DNA from 3 places in the Pseudomonas sp. CC11G genome. Region 2 is predicted to be linked to each of the others. Evidence: predicted binding sites of a transcription regulator. Region 2 holds the regulator's gene; each other region holds the start of a gene.
What was found. The regulator FliA, encoded in region 2, starts transcription of late flagellar genes. The targets are predictions, from matches to a motif close to CTAAAGTTTNNNNNNNNNNNGCCGNTAA.
Positions count from the first base shown of each region.

Region 1: AC0V2S_RS00175 (methyl-accepting chemotaxis protein) is a predicted target of FliA. The motif match lies at 2,028-2,055, and genes of this name have one in related genera.
Region 3: AC0V2S_RS24455 (flagellin) is a predicted target of FliA. The motif match lies at 3,761-3,788, and genes of this name have one in related genera.

Region 1 covers NZ_JBWBZC010000001.1:33,272-38,944, reverse strand. The annotation lists gene AC0V2S_RS00180 (malate synthase G) at 1-1,883, shown strand, start outside; gene AC0V2S_RS00175 (methyl-accepting chemotaxis protein) at 2,158-3,777, shown strand; gene AC0V2S_RS00170 (hypothetical protein) at 3,793-4,953, shown strand; gene AC0V2S_RS00165 (phosphate ABC transporter substrate-binding protein) at 4,965-5,369, shown strand; gene AC0V2S_RS00160 (quaternary amine ABC transporter ATP-binding protein) at 5,625-5,673, opposite strand, start outside.
Region 2 covers NZ_JBWBZC010000025.1:57,593-63,265, reverse strand. The annotation lists gene flhA (flagellar biosynthesis protein FlhA) at 1-398, shown strand, start outside; gene flhF (flagellar biosynthesis protein FlhF) at 414-1,745, shown strand; gene fleN (flagellar synthesis regulator FleN) at 1,842-2,681, shown strand; gene fliA (RNA polymerase sigma factor FliA) at 2,678-3,424, shown strand; gene AC0V2S_RS23175 (chemotaxis response regulator CheY) at 3,513-3,887, shown strand; gene AC0V2S_RS23170 (protein phosphatase CheZ) at 3,907-4,695, shown strand; gene AC0V2S_RS23165 (chemotaxis protein CheA) at 4,707-5,673, shown strand, end outside.
Region 3 covers NZ_JBWBZC010000029.1:44,341-50,013, forward strand. The annotation lists gene fliS (flagellar export chaperone FliS) at 1-34, opposite strand, end outside; gene fliD (flagellar filament capping protein FliD) at 238-1,689, opposite strand; gene AC0V2S_RS24450 (flagellar protein FlaG) at 1,769-2,131, opposite strand; gene AC0V2S_RS24455 (flagellin) at 2,209-3,669, opposite strand; gene AC0V2S_RS24460 (glycosyltransferase family protein) at 4,105-5,196, opposite strand; gene AC0V2S_RS24465 (glycosyltransferase) at 5,549-5,673, opposite strand, start outside.

The DNA.
Region 1 (5,673 bases), on a different contig from region 2:
AAGCCACTACCCAAAACGTCGACGAAGAAATCGCCCACATGGCCGGCCCACAGCTGGTAGTGCCGGTGATGAACGCCCGTTTCGCCCTCAACGCTTCCAACGCCCGCTGGGGTTCGCTCTACGATGCCCTGTATGGCACCGACGCGATCAGCGAAGAAGGCGGCGCCGAGAAAGGCAAGGGTTACAACAAGGTTCGTGGTGACAAGGTTATCGCCTTCGCCCGCGCCTTCCTCGACGAAGCCGCGCCATTGGCTGCTGGCTCGCATGTCGATTCCACCGCGTACAAACTCATCGACGGCAAACTGGTAGTCGGCCTTAAAGGCGGCAGCAACACCGGTCTGCGCGACGACGCTCAGCTGATCGGCTTCCAAGGCCCGGCTAACGCCCCGGTTGCTGTGCTGCTCAAGCACAACGGCCTGCACTTCGAAATCCAGATTGATGCCAAGAGCCCAATCGGCCAGACCGATGCCGCCGGCGTGAAAGACGTTCTGATGGAAGCGGCACTGACCACCATCATGGACTGCGAAGACTCGGTTGCTGCCGTCGATGCCGACGACAAAACCGTCATCTACCGCAACTGGCTCGGCCTGATGAAGGGCGACCTGGCTGAAGAAGTCGCCAAAGGCGGCACCACCTTTACCCGCACCATGAACCCCGATCGCGTCTACACCAAACCCGACGGCAGCGAGCTGACCCTGCACGGTCGCAGCCTGCTGTTCGTGCGTAACGTGGGCCACCTGATGACCAACCCGGCGATTCTCGATGCCCAAGGCAACGAAATTCCAGAAGGCATCCAGGACGCGCTGTTCACCAGCCTGATCGCGGTGCACAACCTCAACGGCAACACCAGCCGCAAGAACACCCGTACCGGCTCGGTGTACATCGTTAAGCCAAAAATGCACGGCCCGGAAGAAGTCGCTTTCACCAGCGAAATCTTTAGCCGCGTTGAAGACGTTCTCGGCCTGCCGCGCAACACCCTGAAAGTCGGCATCATGGACGAAGAGCGCCGCACCACCGTCAACCTCAAGGCGTGCATCAAAGCCGCCAGCGAGCGCGTGGTGTTTATCAACACCGGTTTCCTCGACCGTACCGGCGATGAAATCCACACCTCCATGGAAGCTGGCGCCGTTGTGCGCAAAGCCGCCATGAAATCCGAGAAGTGGATCGCTGCCTACGAGAACTGGAACGTGGACATCGGCCTGGCCACCGGCCTGCAAGGTCGCGCCCAGATCGGTAAAGGCATGTGGGCCATGCCCGACCTGATGGCCGGCATGCTCGAGCAGAAAATTGCTCACCCGCTGGCTGGCGCCAACACCGCCTGGGTTCCATCGCCAACCGCCGCTGCACTGCACGCCCTGCACTACCACAAGGTTGACGTGTTCGCCCGTCAAGCCGAACTGGCTAAGCGCGCTCGTGCCTCGATCGACGACATCCTCAGCATCCCGCTGGCTGCCAACACCAACTGGTCTGCAGACGAAATCCAGAACGAACTGGACAACAACTCGCAGGGCATTCTGGGTTACGTAGTGCGCTGGATCGACCAGGGCGTCGGCTGCTCGAAAGTGCCGGACATCAACGACGTCGGCCTGATGGAAGACCGCGCTACCCTGCGTATCTCCAGCCAACTGCTGGCCAACTGGCTGCGTCATGGCATTGCCAGCGAAGAGCAGATTGTCGCTAGCCTGAAGCGTATGGCACCAGTGGTTGACCGTCAGAACGCCAACGACCCGCTGTACCGTCCGCTGGCACCAGACTTCGATAGCAACATCGCGTTCCAGGCTGCTCTGGAGCTGGTGATCGAAGGCGCCAAGCAACCGAACGGTTACACCGAGCCGGTTCTGCACCGTCGTCGTCGTGAATTCAAAGCCAAAAACGGCCTGTAATTCACCCGGCAAGCGGCACTGAAAAAACGCCCTTCGGGGCGTTTTTTTATGGGCGATCGCCGGCGATGCCAGCCAATTGCCATCACGCAGATAAAAAACGCAGAAATCCCCTACAGACAACCGGACCAGTGGCTATGTTGAAAACTACAGGTCGCCGGTTAAATGCCGATAAAAAATTGGCACCGACCTATATAATGGTCAAGTCGTGACCAATAGAAGATAAAAAGTATTACTTGCAAACTTTTGCCATTTGCGCAGTCGGGAATATCTGTCCATGTTCAAAAATATGTCGCTGACCCTGAAGCTTTCGCTCCCGCCCGCCGTGGCACTCATCGGCCTCTTACTGTTCGTGGTTTACACCGCTGTGCAACTGAGCAACAACGACACCCGCCTGGTGGCGTTGGAGAAACAGAGCTACCCCACACTGGAAAACGCCGATGCGGTGATCTTCCAGTTCTCGCGTATTCCCGGCCTGCTCAACAGCGCTGTTGCCGCCGGCGAAATGGAAACCCTCAACGATGCCCGCAAGGTCATCGAAGAAATCAACACCAAGCAGCAAGCGCTGCAAACCCTGGTCAAAGACCAGCCGCAACGCAGCGATGAACTGCGCGCCTGGACGGCGGCGGTGAAGGGTTATGCCGACAACGCCTTCTCGGCCACCGAACAACTGCTCAAAGGCACCGCCTTTGACGACCTGCGTCCCAACCTCGACCGCATGGCCACCGACCTGCAACTGGCGCAAAAAGCCGGCGAGCAGTTCCGCACCCATGCCTACGACGACTTCCAGACCAGCCTGGCGCAAACCCGCACCGACAACGCCACCACCACCCGCGTGGGTTACGGCCTGAGCCTCGCCCTGATTCTGCTGGTGAGCATCGGCTCGGTCATCGTGATTCGCAGCGTGATGAGCAATATCCACGGCGTGATCGACTCGCTCAAAGCCATCGCCAGCGGCGACGGCGATCTGACCCGCCGGGTGAACGTCGAAACCAACGACGAAATCGGCGTGATGATCAAACTGTTCAACGGTTTCCTCGACAAGCTGCAGGGCACCATTCGCCAGATCGTCGATGCGGCCAGCCCATTGGGTGGCATGTCGAAGGAGCTGTATCGCCTGACCCAAGGCGCCGAAGAAAACGCGCGCTCGCAACAAGGCCACACCGACTCCATCGGTCGCGACATTTCCACCATGACCGGCAGCATTCAGGAAGTCGCCCAGCGCTCCCAGCAGGCGTCGCAGGAAGCCGGCGCGGCGTCCAAGCAGGCGGAAAGCGCGCGGCAGAACATCGGCAGCCTGTCGACCAGCATCAGCGACCTGGGCAGCAGCGTGATGGGCGCCGTGCAGGCCATGGAACAACTGGAAGAAGAAACCCAGCAAGTCGGCTCGGTGCTCACCGTCATCCGCAGCATCGCCGAACAGACCAACCTGCTGGCCCTCAACGCCGCCATCGAAGCAGCGCGCGCCGGTGAACAGGGCCGTGGTTTTGCCGTGGTAGCCGATGAAGTGCGCAACCTGGCGCAGAAAACCGCCGCCTCCACCGCCGAAATCCAGAACATCATTCAGCGTCTGCAAAGCAGCGCCAACGGCGTGCTGAATGTGATGACCCAGAATGGCCAGAAAGCCCAGGCCAGCATCGAACGTTCGGTGGCCGCCACCGAGACCCTGGACGCCATCGCCCAGGCCGTTCGCCAGATTGACGAGTTGAATGCCGGGATCGCCCAGTTCACCCAGGAGCAGATCGGCCTGTCCAACTCGATTCAGAAAGACACAGAAGTGTTGCAGAGGGATACGCAAGCAACCACACACGGGGCCGATGCGACCGCACGCCTTGGCGAGCAGTTGGTCAGCACCGGGGACCATTTGCGCGCCGCCACGGCCCAATTCCGCGTTTAACACGAGAGCACCAGAATGATCCAACTTCGAGTACTCACCCTCGCAGCTTGCCTTGCGAGTACCCAGGCTTTTGCCCTCGACCAGGGCGAATACCGCTTCAACGGTTTCGGCACTGCCGGTATTACCCACCTGGGCGGCGAAGACGATGGTCGCAGCTACGGCGTGAACGGCCAGACCAACGATTCCTGGCGCGGCGACCAGCTGTCCAAACTCGGCGGCCAGTTCCAGTACGGCCTGACCGACACCGTCGGCGTCACCGTGCAAGCCACTGCCAAGCCTGAACAAGACAACTGGAAAGGCAACCTGGAGTGGGCCTATCTGTCGTGGCAAGCCACCGACGGTCTCCTGCTGCGCACCGGCCGCCTGCGCAGCCCGGTGTACATGTACTCGGAAACCCTCGATGTAGGCTTCACCTACCCGTGGCTGCGTCTGCCGGACGAGGTTTACAGCCAGGTTCAGGTGAGCAACTACGAAGGCGCAGACGCCATCTACACCCTGCCGCTGTCGTTCGGCTCGGTGGCGTTCCAGGTCGCTGGCGGCCAGGCCGTGAACCGCAACATCTTCGCGGCCGATGAGCTCTACGACATCGACTACAAGAAGATCTTCGCGGCTAACGTAAGCCTCTCCACCAATGACTTCGGCACCGTGCGTGTGGGCTACACCGAGGCGGATATCAACACCGATATCACCGCTCGCGTCACCACCCCGTTCGGCACCCGCACCACCATCCCGCTCAACCAGCTGGATAACCAGAAAGGCAAGTTCACCTCGATCGGCTACCAGTACGACAACGGTACCTGGCTGACCGCCAACGAATGGACCAGCCGCGTTATCGAAGCCGATGACCAAGGCAGCACCGACGCGTTCTACCTGATGGGTGGCCGCCGCTTCGGCGACTTCCTGGCCCACGTCACCTACGCCCAACTGGACGAAGACGACGGTCGCCAGACCTCCTGGACCTACGGCCTGAACTACAACGTCACGCCGACCGTAATCGTTAAAAGCGAATACAAACGCGTAGACACCAGTGGCAACGGCTACAACGGCGTGTTCGTTGAAAAAGCCCAGGAAAGCTACAACCACGCGGTGTACTCGGCCACCAACGGCCTGGCGGGCACGCCTTCGCGCAACTACGACGGTGACATCATCAGCGTCGGCGTTGACTTCGTATTCTAAGGAGAGCCCCCATGAAGTTTGTAATCCGTGCTCTCAGCGCCTGCACCCTGGTGGCCGCTGCCACCGCCGCGCAGGCCGAAGTCGCCGTGATCGTCAATGCCGGCGCCAGCGCCGCGCCAAGCCAATCGGACGTGGCCAACATTTTTCTGGGTAAGGACAAGTCCCTCAAGGGCGTCGACCAGAAAGACTGGAACCCCACCAAAGACAAGTTCTACAGCACCGTGGCGAGCAAAAACGAGTCGCAGCTGAAGTCGTACTGGTCGGGTCTGGTGTTCACCGGCAAGGGTCAACCGCTGCCAAGCGTGGCCGATGACGCCGCCGTGGTTGCCAAAGTTGGCGCCGAAGCCGATGCCATTGGCTACGTCGACAAAGCGGCCGTGACCGACAAGGTGAAAGTGCTTTTCACCCTGCCGTAAGCGCCGTTTTGCGCGACAAAAAAACCGCCCTTCGGGGCGGTTTTTTTATGGGCATACATATCCCCTGTAGATCGTAGGTTGGGTTGAGCCGCAGGCGAAGCCCAACAATCGCGGACCTGTTGGGCTTCGCTGCGCTCAACCCAACCTACGCCGTTCCCACGGTTTGCCGTTACGCCGCCGAATCCAGCGCCGGACTCACCAACTGCACCACCTTCTTGCGCGACAGCCAGCCCACAAACTCGCCGTCATCACCGGTCACCGCCAACGGCTGCGGCTCACGCAGCAACTGGCCCAGCACCTCATC
Region 2 (5,673 bases):
GTCAAGATCCCGCCGCCATGGTCGCTGCGGTACGCGTCGCGCTGTCCCGCTCAATCGTGCAAAGCATTGTGGGACTAGAGCCGGAGCTGCCTGTGATCACCCTGGAACCCAGGTTGGAACAGATATTGCTCAATAGCCTACAGAAGGCCGGTCAAGGCTCCGAGGATGGCATTCTCCTGGAGCCGAGCATGGCCGAGAAGCTGCAGCGTTCCCTGGTGGACGCCGCGCAACGCCAGGAAATGCTCGGCAAGCCAGCCATCCTGCTGGTAGCCGGTCCGGTTCGGGCGATGCTCTCGCGGTTCGCACGGTTGGCAGTACCAACCATGCACGTGTTGGCTTACCAGGAAATCCCAGACAACAAGCAGGTCACCATCGTTGCCACGGTGGGTCAGAACTGAACTGAGGCTTAGGTCATGCAAGTTAAACGCTTTTTCGCCGCCGATATGCGTCAAGTCATGAAGTTGGTTCGCGATGAGCTGGGCGCCGATGCGTCCATCATCGGCACTCGCCGGGTAGCCGGGGGGGTGGAATTGACCGCCGCTCTGGACTACCAGGCGCCGGTGATGCCTGTGCGTCAGCCCAACCCTGAGCTTGAGGTGGAGCTGCGTCGCACGCAGTCGATGCTGGTGTCGGCGCATGCTGACCTGGCCACTCGCGTGTCGGGCGAAAAAATGAAAGACGGCCAGCTGTTCGCCAACGAGTCCATCGTGGCGCCTGAGCTGCCGGCATCCTTTGTCCGCCCTGAGCGGCCAAAACCTGCCGCGGCGCCGGTTCCGGAACCTGTACGGGCGGTGGCAACCGACCAACGCAGCCTGGATGCCATGCGCTTTGAATTGAATGGCCTGCGTGAGCTGATTGAAGTGCAACTGGGTTCCATGGCCTGGGGTCAGATGCAGAGTCGCCGGCCACAACAGGCTGCGCTGTGGCGTCGTCTGCAACGCATGGGCCTGCCGGCCGAGCTGTCGCGTGTGCTGCTGGAGCGGGTGAGCAAGGTGCCGGAGCAGCGTCAAGCTTGGCGCATGATCCTCGCCCACCTGGCCCACGCGATCAAAACGCCGAAGGTCGAACCATTGGAGGAGGGCGGTGTGATCGCCCTGGTTGGCCCGGCTGGTATGGGCAAAACCACTACACTGGCAAAAATGGCCGCCCGTTATGTACTGAAGTACGGCGCCCAGCACGTGGCGTTGGTGAGCATGGACAGCTACCGCATTGGCGCGCAGGAACAACTGAAAACCCTGGGCCGTATTTTGAATGTGTCGGTAACGCAGGTAGACCCGGGCCAATCGCTGACCCAGGCGCTGGAGCCTTTGGCTCGCAAGCGTGTGGTGTTGATCGACACCGCCGGCCTGCCTGGCAACGACCCGGCGCTGCACATGCAGTTGGAAACCTTGGCCGGTCGTGGGGTCAAATCGAGAAATTATCTGGTTTTGGCTGCTACCAGCCAGAGCCAAGTGCTCAAGGCCGCCTACCATAGCTATAAGCGTTGCGGTCTGACTGGCTGTATCCTTACCAAGGCCGATGAAGCGACCAGCCTGGGTGAAGTTATAAGTCTGGCTATAAGCCAGCATCTACCGGTAGCCTATCTGGCAGACGGCCCGCGGATTCCGGATGATTTGCACGTGGCGCGCCCACACCAGTTGGTAAGCCGAGCGGTGAGCCTGCAAGCGCCACAGGAGCCGAGTGAAGATGCGATGGCCGATATGTTTACCGGGCTGTATCAGAACCCGGCACGCCGGGCGAGTTAAACGCCCGGCAGTAAAGTTTTAAACCGTTGCGGTCGCCCTTAAGGGCAAGCGCAGCGTAACCAGCCAAGTGGCCCCAGTCGAAGCTAGACAAGGTGTGTGGATAACATGGGTATGCATCCCGTACAGGTGATCGCGGTGACCGGCGGCAAAGGTGGCGTCGGCAAGACCAATGTATCGGTCAATCTCTCCCTGGCCCTGGCCGATCTTGGCCGGCGGGTGATGCTGATGGACGCCGACCTGGGCTTGGCCAACGTGGACGTGCTGCTGGGCCTGTCGGCCAAGCGCACGCTGGCGGACGTCATCAGCGGCGAATGCGAACTGCGTGACGTGCTGCTGCAAGGCCCGGGCGGTATCCGCATTGTGCCGGCAGCCTCCGGTACACAGAGCATGGTGCAACTCACGCCCATGCAGCACGCCGGTCTTATTCAGGCCTTCAGCGAAATCAGTGACAACCTCGATGTACTCGTCATCGACACCGCCGCCGGTATTGGTGACGCGGTCGTCAGCTTTGTGCGTGCGGCCCAGGAAGTGATTGTGGTGGTGTGCGATGAGCCCACGTCCATCACCGACGCCTACGCCCTGATCAAACTGTTGAACCGCGACCACGGCATGAGCCGTTTCCGCGTGTTGGCCAATATGGCCCACAGCCCGCAAGAGGGTCGCAACCTGTTTGCTAAGCTGACCAAAGTGACTGACCGTTTTCTCGATGTCGCCCTGCAGTACGTCGGCGCTGTGCCTTACGACGAGTCGGTACGCAAGGCAGTGCAGAAACAGCGTGCAGTTTATGAGGCCTTCCCTCGCTCCAAGTGCGCCCTGGCTTTCAAGGCCATTGCGCAGAAGGTCGACACCTGGCCGTTACCAGCCAACCCACGCGGGCACCTGGAGTTTTTCGTGGAGCGTTTGGTACAGCAACCGCTAGCTGATACGGCCGTATGACATCAGGCAATGGGCTCCGTATGTATAGCAAGGCACAGGCGCAGGACTCCCAGCACCAGTTGATCGAGCGTTACGCCCCACTGGTCAAACGCATCGCCTACCACTTGCTGGCTCGCTTGCCAGCAAGCGTTCAGGTGGAAGACCTCATTCAGGCCGGCATGATCGGCCTGCTCGAAGCATCGAAAAAATACGACTCCAGCAAAGGCGCCAGTTTTGAAACTTTCGCCGGCATTCGCATACGCGGATCTATGCTGGATGAAGTACGCAAAGGCGATTGGGCACCGCGTTCGGTGCACCGCAATAGTCGGATGGTCAGTGACGCAATCCGAAAAATTGAAGCCAGAACAGGCAGAGACGCTAAAGATCAAGAAGTTGCGGCCGAACTCCAATTGAGTCTCGAGGATTACTACGGCATTCTTGGCGACACTTTGGGCAGTCGCCTGTTCAGTTTCGACGACCTTCTTCAGGACGGCGAACACACGGGTCTGCGTGAAGACGCTGGCATTACCCACTTCGAGCCTTCGCGCGATCTGGAAGATGAACGTTTCCAATCGGCATTGGCAGCGGCCATTTCCGGGCTGCCGGAGCGCGAACAGTTGGTGTTGTCGCTGTATTACGACGAAGAACTGAATCTCAAGGAAATTGGCGAAGTGCTGGGGGTCAGCGAATCGCGGGTCAGCCAGTTGCATAGCCAGTGTGCCGCTCGTTTGCGTGCACGCTTGAGCGAGTGGCGCGCCAGCTAGCTGAGCGGTACTGCCAGTTTCTCGATTCAACGCGCATCCAGGTGCTGGGTGCGTTTAGGACTGTACGGAGGTCGACTTGGACAAAAACATGAAAATCCTCATCGTTGACGACTTCTCAACGATGCGACGGATCATCAAGAACCTCTTGCGCGACTTGGGATTTACCAACACCGCTGAGGCAGATGACGGAACCACGGCTCTACCCATGCTGCAAAGCGGCAGCTTCGACTTTCTCGTGACTGACTGGAACATGCCGGGTATGACCGGTATCGACCTCTTGCGCGCGGTTCGCGCGGATGACCGTCTCAAGGCCCTGCCGGTGCTGATGGTTACCGCAGAAGCCAAGCGCGATCAGATTATTGAAGCGGCGCAAGCCGGGGTGAATGGTTATGTAGTCAAACCGTTCACAGCGCAGGTTCTGAAAGAGAAGATCGAAAAAATCTTCGAGCGTGTTAACGGCTGATTCCGGCCGTGGGGGCATTATGGCGCACGACGATCTACCCATGGGCGACCTCGAGTCGTCTCTAAAATCCAATGCCCGTGAGCTCGTTGAGAGCCTTGAAAAAGGTAATTTTGGCGACGCGGTCCAGCTGATTCACGAGCTCAATAAAGTTCGTGACCGTGGGCTGTATCACGAGGTGGGCAAACTGACGCGTGAGCTGCACAACGCCATCGTCAATTTCCAGCTTGACCCACGCGTGCCGCATGCCAAGGAAGTGTCGCAAATCACCGACGCCACCGAACGCCTGAACTATGTCGTGACGATGACCGAGAAAGCGGCCAATCGCACCATGGATCTGGTGGAGCAGAGCGCGCCGCTGGTTAACGACCTGCATGACGAAGCGACTAACCTGAGTGCTGACTGGGGTCGCTTTATGCGCCGCGAGTTGGGCGCTGAAGCATTCCGTGAACTGGCCAAACGCATCGAGCTGTTTCTGGCTCGCAGCGAGCGCGACAGCAGCAAATTGTCGGGGCACCTCAACGACATTCTGCTGGCGCAGGACTACCAGGACCTGACCGGTCAGGTGATCAAACGCGTTACGCAACTGGTGACAGAAGTCGAAGCCAACCTGCTGAAACTGGTGCTGATGGCCAGTCAGGTAGACCGTTTCGCCGGCATTGAGCACGACCATTCCGTGCTACGCGCCGAGCAAGAAAAACAAAAAGAGCCTTCTCACGGTGAAGGTCCGCAGATTCATGCCGATAAGCGTGAAGACGTCGCCTCTAATCAAGACGATGTAGACGATCTGCTATCCAGCCTAGGGTTTTAGGGAGCACACCAATGAGCTTCGGCGCCGATGAAGAAATCCTCCAGGACTTCCTGGTAGAGGCCGGCGAAATTCTTGAGCTGTTATCCGAGCAACTGGTCGAGCTGGAAAGCCGCCCGGATGACTCGAACCTGCTCAATGCTATTTTCCGCGGTTTCCATACCGTCAAAGGTGGCGCCGGCTTCCTCCAGCTCAACGAGCTGGTGGAGTGCTGCCATATCGCCGAGAACGTGTTCGACATCCTGCGCAAGGGTGAACGGCGCGTTGACTCGGAGCTCATGGACGTTGTCCTCGAAGCCTTGGACGCCGTTAACGGCATGTTTTCCGAAGTGCGCGAACGCGCCACGCCAACCCCGGCTTCGCCCGAGTTGTTGGCGGCGCTGTCGCGTCTGGCCGAACCACAAAGCGCCGCAGAACTTGCCGGTGCCGGCGCAGAACCTGAAGCTGCTGAGCCTGAACCCGAAGTGGAAGAGGCGCCTGCCGCGGCCGCCGCTTCAGGCGATATCACCGACAGCGAATTCGAGCAGTTGCTCGACGCGCTGCACGACGAACCCAAAGCGCCCGCTGCGGCCAGCAGCGGCGATGAAATCACCGACGACGAGTTCGAATCGTTGCTCGATCAGCTGCACGGCAAAGGCCAGTTCGCTGCGCCTGCTGCGGCCGCCGCGCCAGTTGCACCGGTCAGCGCGCCGCCTGCCAGCGAAACTCCGGCGGCCTCCGGCGGTGGTGATGAAATCACCGACGACGAATTCGAAGCCTTGCTGGATCAACTGCATGGCAAAGGCAAATTTGTAGAGCCAACTGCAACACCTGAACCAGCAGCCCCGGCACCGGTAGCGGCGGCGACGCCTGCGGCCAGCGGCAATGGTGACAACATCACCGACGACGAATTCGAAGCCCTGCTGGATCAGTTGCACGGTCAGGGCAAGTTCGTCGAGCCCGCCGCACAAGCGCCATTGCCGGCTGCTGTTGCAGCCCCGG
Region 3 (5,673 bases), on a different contig from region 2:
GTTTGTACTGATTCATCGCCGACATCGCTCTCATTTTGCTAACCCTCGTGAACCGCTGTTTCGATAATAAAGATATCGGCCGGATCTACGAAACTTTATGCCTGACTTGAAAATTTTAATCACGGCAGAAACCGGACTAAGCCAGCACAAAGAGCATCAATTTCGATCTAGCTAGCGAAGCGGAGCAGGTGTTCTGGTCCGCTGGAGGAATATGCGCCCAGAATCGGACGCGCGTTATCAGCTTTTGGTGGAGTTGGCGAACGGCAGGCTGGCCAACTGCTGAGTGAGGCTGTCGCTGGTGGTGGTCAACTGCGATACCAAGGCATCCATCGCGTTGTACTGCTTGTACAAGCGATCTTGCAGAGCGGTCATACGCAGGTCGAGAGCTTCTTGCTGCTTGTCCAGGCTGGCAATCGTGTTGGACAGCTGCGTCGTGCGCTGCTCAATAATGCCGCCACCGTCGGTGTAGGGCTTGAGTTTGGTGGTCAAGCGTGAGGCCAAGCCGTCATCGCCGGTGAAATAGGCAGCTACGCCTTCGTAGTTATCACTGATGGCCGTGTCCAGCTTGGCGCTGTTCACCTCCAGGGTTCCGTCCTGCTTGGTGGTGATACCCAGGTTGGCCAATGCCGAGATCGCGCCAGTACCAGGTTGGTTTGATACCAACTCGTTGCGCACGGAGCTGATCAACGACCGTGCAGTAGAGTCGCCCGCCAGCGCAGCAACGACCGGTGCACTATTGGTAACGGTAGTCACCTTGGTCAGAGCGCTGACGGCGGTCATCATCTTGTTGTAGGCCGTAACGAAGTTCTGCACGTTCGTTTTCACCGCCGTGGTGTTGTCGGCGACGGTCAACGTAAGCGGCTCATCCTCGTCAGTGGTACCAGTCAGCTTAATGCTGACACCATCAATCGCTTTGTCGATGGTGTTGGAATCGCTGACTACATCCAGGCCGTCGATGGTGAGCTTGGCACTCTGCGCGGTGGTGATGGTTTTACCCGCAGTGGCCACAGCGGCGTCATATTCAGCCGTGGTAGCAAAGTCGGCAGCGTCCAAAGCAGCTGGTGGAAAGGTCAGACCTTCCAGGGAAGTGCTGCCGGTGCCGGTACTGGTACCGGTCATGGTGATGTCGTTGCCATCGCCCATCTTGCTACTGCTCAACACCAGTCGCGAGCCTTTGCTATCGCTGACGATAGTGGCACTGATGCCGGCTGTTTTGCCCTGTGCGTTGATGGCATCACGCATGCCGGCCAGAGTGTTATTGGTGCTGTCAACGTTGAGAGTCAACGCCGACTCGCCGCCAATCTTGATGTCCACGGTACCGGTATTGAAGGCGGTAGTGCTGCCGCCACTGAAGGCAGCCGAGGCAATCTTGCTGCTGGAGGCCAGCTGGGACACTTCAATTTTGTAAGTGCCGGCAACCGCACTGGCAGTACCAGTGGCGCTGAGGGCGGAGGTATTCGAAGAGGTCGCGGACTTGGTCAGGAAGCTGGAGGGGCTGTTCAGCAGCGCCAAAGCGGTTTGAAAGTCGCTCACGGCGCTTTTCAGCGATCCCAAACCAGTCAGCTTGGTCGTCGATTTGGTTTCCTGCGTATCGATTTGATTTTGCTTCGCTGCTTTTTCGGCTTTCACCGATGCAGCAACGATATCGTCAATATTGACACCAGAACCAATGCCAGTTACGCCAGCCATCTCGCACCTCCGTCAAAATAACGTTCCGAATTCCCTTCAGGAACCGATCAGGCGAGTTGCACTCAAGAACCGTACCAACTCACGCTTTAGCCTCGAACATGAGGCTGCGAATATCTTCCAGCTGCTCGGCGAGTTTCAGCAGTTCCTCGGAAGGAATCTGGCGAATCACCTTGCCGGAATCGGTGTCGATGACCTTGACGACTACATCGCCACTCTTGTCATCAACGTTAAAGCTCAAACCACGCTGCACAGTTTGTGCGTAAGAGTTGATATCGGAAACCACCGAATTCAAATCCCCGCTGCTGAGCGTATTGCCGACTGGCTTTGCGGTGTCGCTAGGCTTGCCGCTCTTATCAGCCTGCTTGGTCGCTGACACTGCTGAAACAACAGCTTCAGTCGTCTTAGGAAGGCCGGCACCAGACGTAATGTTGGAAACATCCATTTTAGATACCTCACAATGGCCAAATGGGAGAAAGGGTTAGCCCCTTTCCCCCATTGTTTTTGGCGCCTCGCCCTGCCTTATTGCAGCAGGCTGAGAACCGATTGTGGCAGCTTGTTAGCTTGGGCCAGAATCGCGGTACCAGCTTGTTGCAGCACTTGGTTTTTCGACAGTGTTGCAGTTTCAGCAGCGAAGTCAGTGTCTTTGATCCGGCTACGAGCAGCGTCAGCGTTCTCAGAGATGTTCTGCAGGTTGCTGATGGTGTTGTCGAAGCGGTTCTGTACAGCACCGAGGTCCGCACGCTGGCTGTCGATGTTCGCCAAGGCGTTGTCGATTACAGCGATTGCACGTTGAGCACCATCAGCGGTGGAGATATCCACATCCGAAACCGTGTTCAGCGTCGAAGCGGTATCACCAAATACTTCAGTGGTATCACCGGTCAGGGCGTAAGAAGTCGGAGAGTTCAGTTGAACATAACCGATCGCTTTACCGCCACCTGCTGCTACCACATCGGTTTCTGCACTGAACGTACCGTCAGAACCCTGCGCAGCCAAGTTGATCTTACCGCCAGCACCCGACACCGCACCGAAGGAGATGTTCTCACCCGTAGCGGAGGTGATGGTCACTTTGTCAGTCTTCGCGTCGTAGTTCGCCGTAACGTTCAACTTACCGGCGTTCGAGTTGATCTGGTCAGCCAACGATTTGCTGTCGGTTGCACCTACGATCGCCACGTCCTGGCTACCTACGGTCAGCGTGAAGCTAGCTGCACCGGAAGTCAGAGCTACACCAGCCTGTACAACGGTACGAGCGGTAGCGGTCAGGCCGGAGATGGCGCCGTCGAACTTGGCAGCCAGAGACTTGGCGCTATCGCCAGAAGCAATGGCCACATCCTTGGTTTGACCACCACCAACCACGGTGACAGTGCCCGAAGCGAACGCTGCACCGCTGGTGCCAATGCTGGCAGCAATGGTGGTACCCGAAGCCGAAGCACCGGCGCTGGTGGTCGAAGCACCGCCACCCACCTGGTACGAACCCAGGGAAGTCGCGGAGGCATCTTTCAGCGAAACGTCGATGGTTTCGTAAGCGTTGGAACCCACCTGAAAGCTGGTGGTACCGAACGAACCGTCGAGCAGTTTGCGACCACCGAAGGTGGTGGTGTCAGCAATACGGCTCAATTCAGCTTGTTGGGCCGATACTTCTTTTTGCAGAGCGGCACGGTCGGTGTCGCTGTTCGAACCGTTGGCTGCCTGAATGGACAGGTCACGGATACGCTGCAGAATGTTGGTCGACTGTTGCAGCGCGCCTTCAGCGGTTTGCGCCAGCGAGATACCGTCGTTGGCGTTGCGGGTCGCTACGTTCAGGCCGCTGATCTGGTTGGTCAGACGGTTAGAGATCTGCAGACCGGCGGCGTCGTCTTTGGCGCTGTTGATGCGGTTACCGGTGGACAGACGTTGCAGCGAGGTATTCAGCGAGCTGGACGAGGCGTTCAGGTTGCGCTGAGTGTTGAGCGAAGCAATGTTCGTGTTAACTGTAAGTGCCATTTGGGCGTCTCCCGAGTACCTAGTATTTGCCTGAGCTTGCGACGTTCAGGGCCTGCAGCTCAGGCGCCCCTAGAATTCGCATTCGAAGTGTTTATCGGCGCTTGTTCTTGGAGCTTTAGCAAAATTTTCAAATATTTTGCTGGCTGCTTGCCGAACCGGTGCAAACCGTTTCCACAACTTCTGTATCGGCAGGGCCCGCAGAACTAAAGGGCTCTCTTAAAGATTTTGTCCTCACTGAGCAAAAAACGATCAATAAAACGAGCTAAAAAATGCCGACCTCGCGAATTCATGGCGCCAAAAATCAATACAGTTCAACACTTAGCCAAGCTGCGTTCGCAACCCACCGTTTTTTGACACCCATAAAAAAAGGCCAGTTATTTTCATAACTGACCCTTTCATACCGCTAAAGCCTAGCCTACAGGCGCCGCCAGCGCGTTAATCCGGCAGCCAGGCCTTCGCCCAGTTCTGCAGATTTTCGCCTTCCAGCATCCAGTCACGTTTGATGACTGCCTGCAATTTGTCTCCCGCCTCGGCTGTGGCATCAAGATCCGACAGGTGCATACGCACCGCATCCATCCAGTCCTTGTAGCGGTTTTTCACTCGAGTCACCGGCAAACCATCGCGGTAGCACACCACGTCGCTGCAAATAACCGGGAAACCCAGTACGCCGTATTCCAGCAACCGCAGGTTGCTCTTGCAGTCGTTGAACTGGTTCTGCTCAAGCGGCGCCAGGGCCAGGTCAAGATCGAGTGTCGCCAGCACCGCCGGGTATCGCTCGATAGGCACTCCCCGGTGGAACTCGTGCACATAGGGTTTGAGTTTTTCCGGGCACAGGCCGAAGAACACCCACTCCACCTCGCCCGCCAGATCGCGCACCAGATCAGCGATCAGCTCCAGGTCACCGGTATGGCCCACGCCACCGGCCCAGCCGACGCGAGGCTTGCGCCCTACCCGTCGCTGGCTTTGCAAACCGCTCCACCAGTCGGTCGGCAAGCGGTTTTTCACCACGCGGATATCGGAGTGCAAATCGCCAAAGGCTTCGGCAAGCGGCTCGGTCGACACAACAAAACGGTCAACCAGGCCTAGGGCACGGCGCAGCGAACGCAGAATGTCTTTCGGCATATCCGCCCGGTGCACGCTTTTCAGCGGAAGGTTGGGCAGGTAATCGTCCAGCTCATAGACCTTGAAAGCACCACTGAACGCTTTCATATCGCCGATAGCATCTAACTGCGCATCCGTGACCTGACGTTGCAGAATCACCGAGTCGGCCTCGAAGCGCTCCATCTCGACCGGCAATAGCAAGGTTTCGGACAGACCTCCCTCCACCAGCCCTGCCCGCTGCATGCTGGCAAACGGTTGCCGCACCCGGTAATGGCCGCAACCGGAACGGTCGGCCGGGTGGCAGAGAATCCGCGGCAGTAATGGTTGCGAGAACGGCTGCCACTGCCGCAGACGACGCAGGTCCATCTCGAAACCGGTTTTTTCCAGATTGAGGTTGCGGTTGTAAGCCGGGTCACGCGCCAACACGGCAACCACTTGCGGTACATGCCGTCCTGCTCGCCTTTGAAGCGTTTGAGCTTGGCTTCCTGCGTGGCTGGGTCAACGCTCTTCTGGCTGACGTTGCCTTCGTGCATCACCAACGCGTAAGGCGTCCACACCGTGAGGTAGCCGGCGTACCGCACCTTGATGCACAGGTCGACGTCGTTATAGGAAACTTTGAAGTCCGTTTCATCCATCCCACCAACGTCGTCGTAGAGGGATTTACGAATCATCAGGCAGGCGGCGGTCACTGCGGTGTAGTTCTGATCAACCAGCAACCGGTGCATATAACCGGGCGCATCGCCCGGGTCACCGAGGAACGGATGGTCAGCCGGGCCGCTCAGGCCCAACACCACACCGCCGTGCTGCACCCGACCATCGGGGTACAGCAGTTTGGCGCCGACATACCAACCTCGGCGCGCTGTGCATGGTTAAGCAGGTTCTCCAGCCAGTCGGCCTGAATCA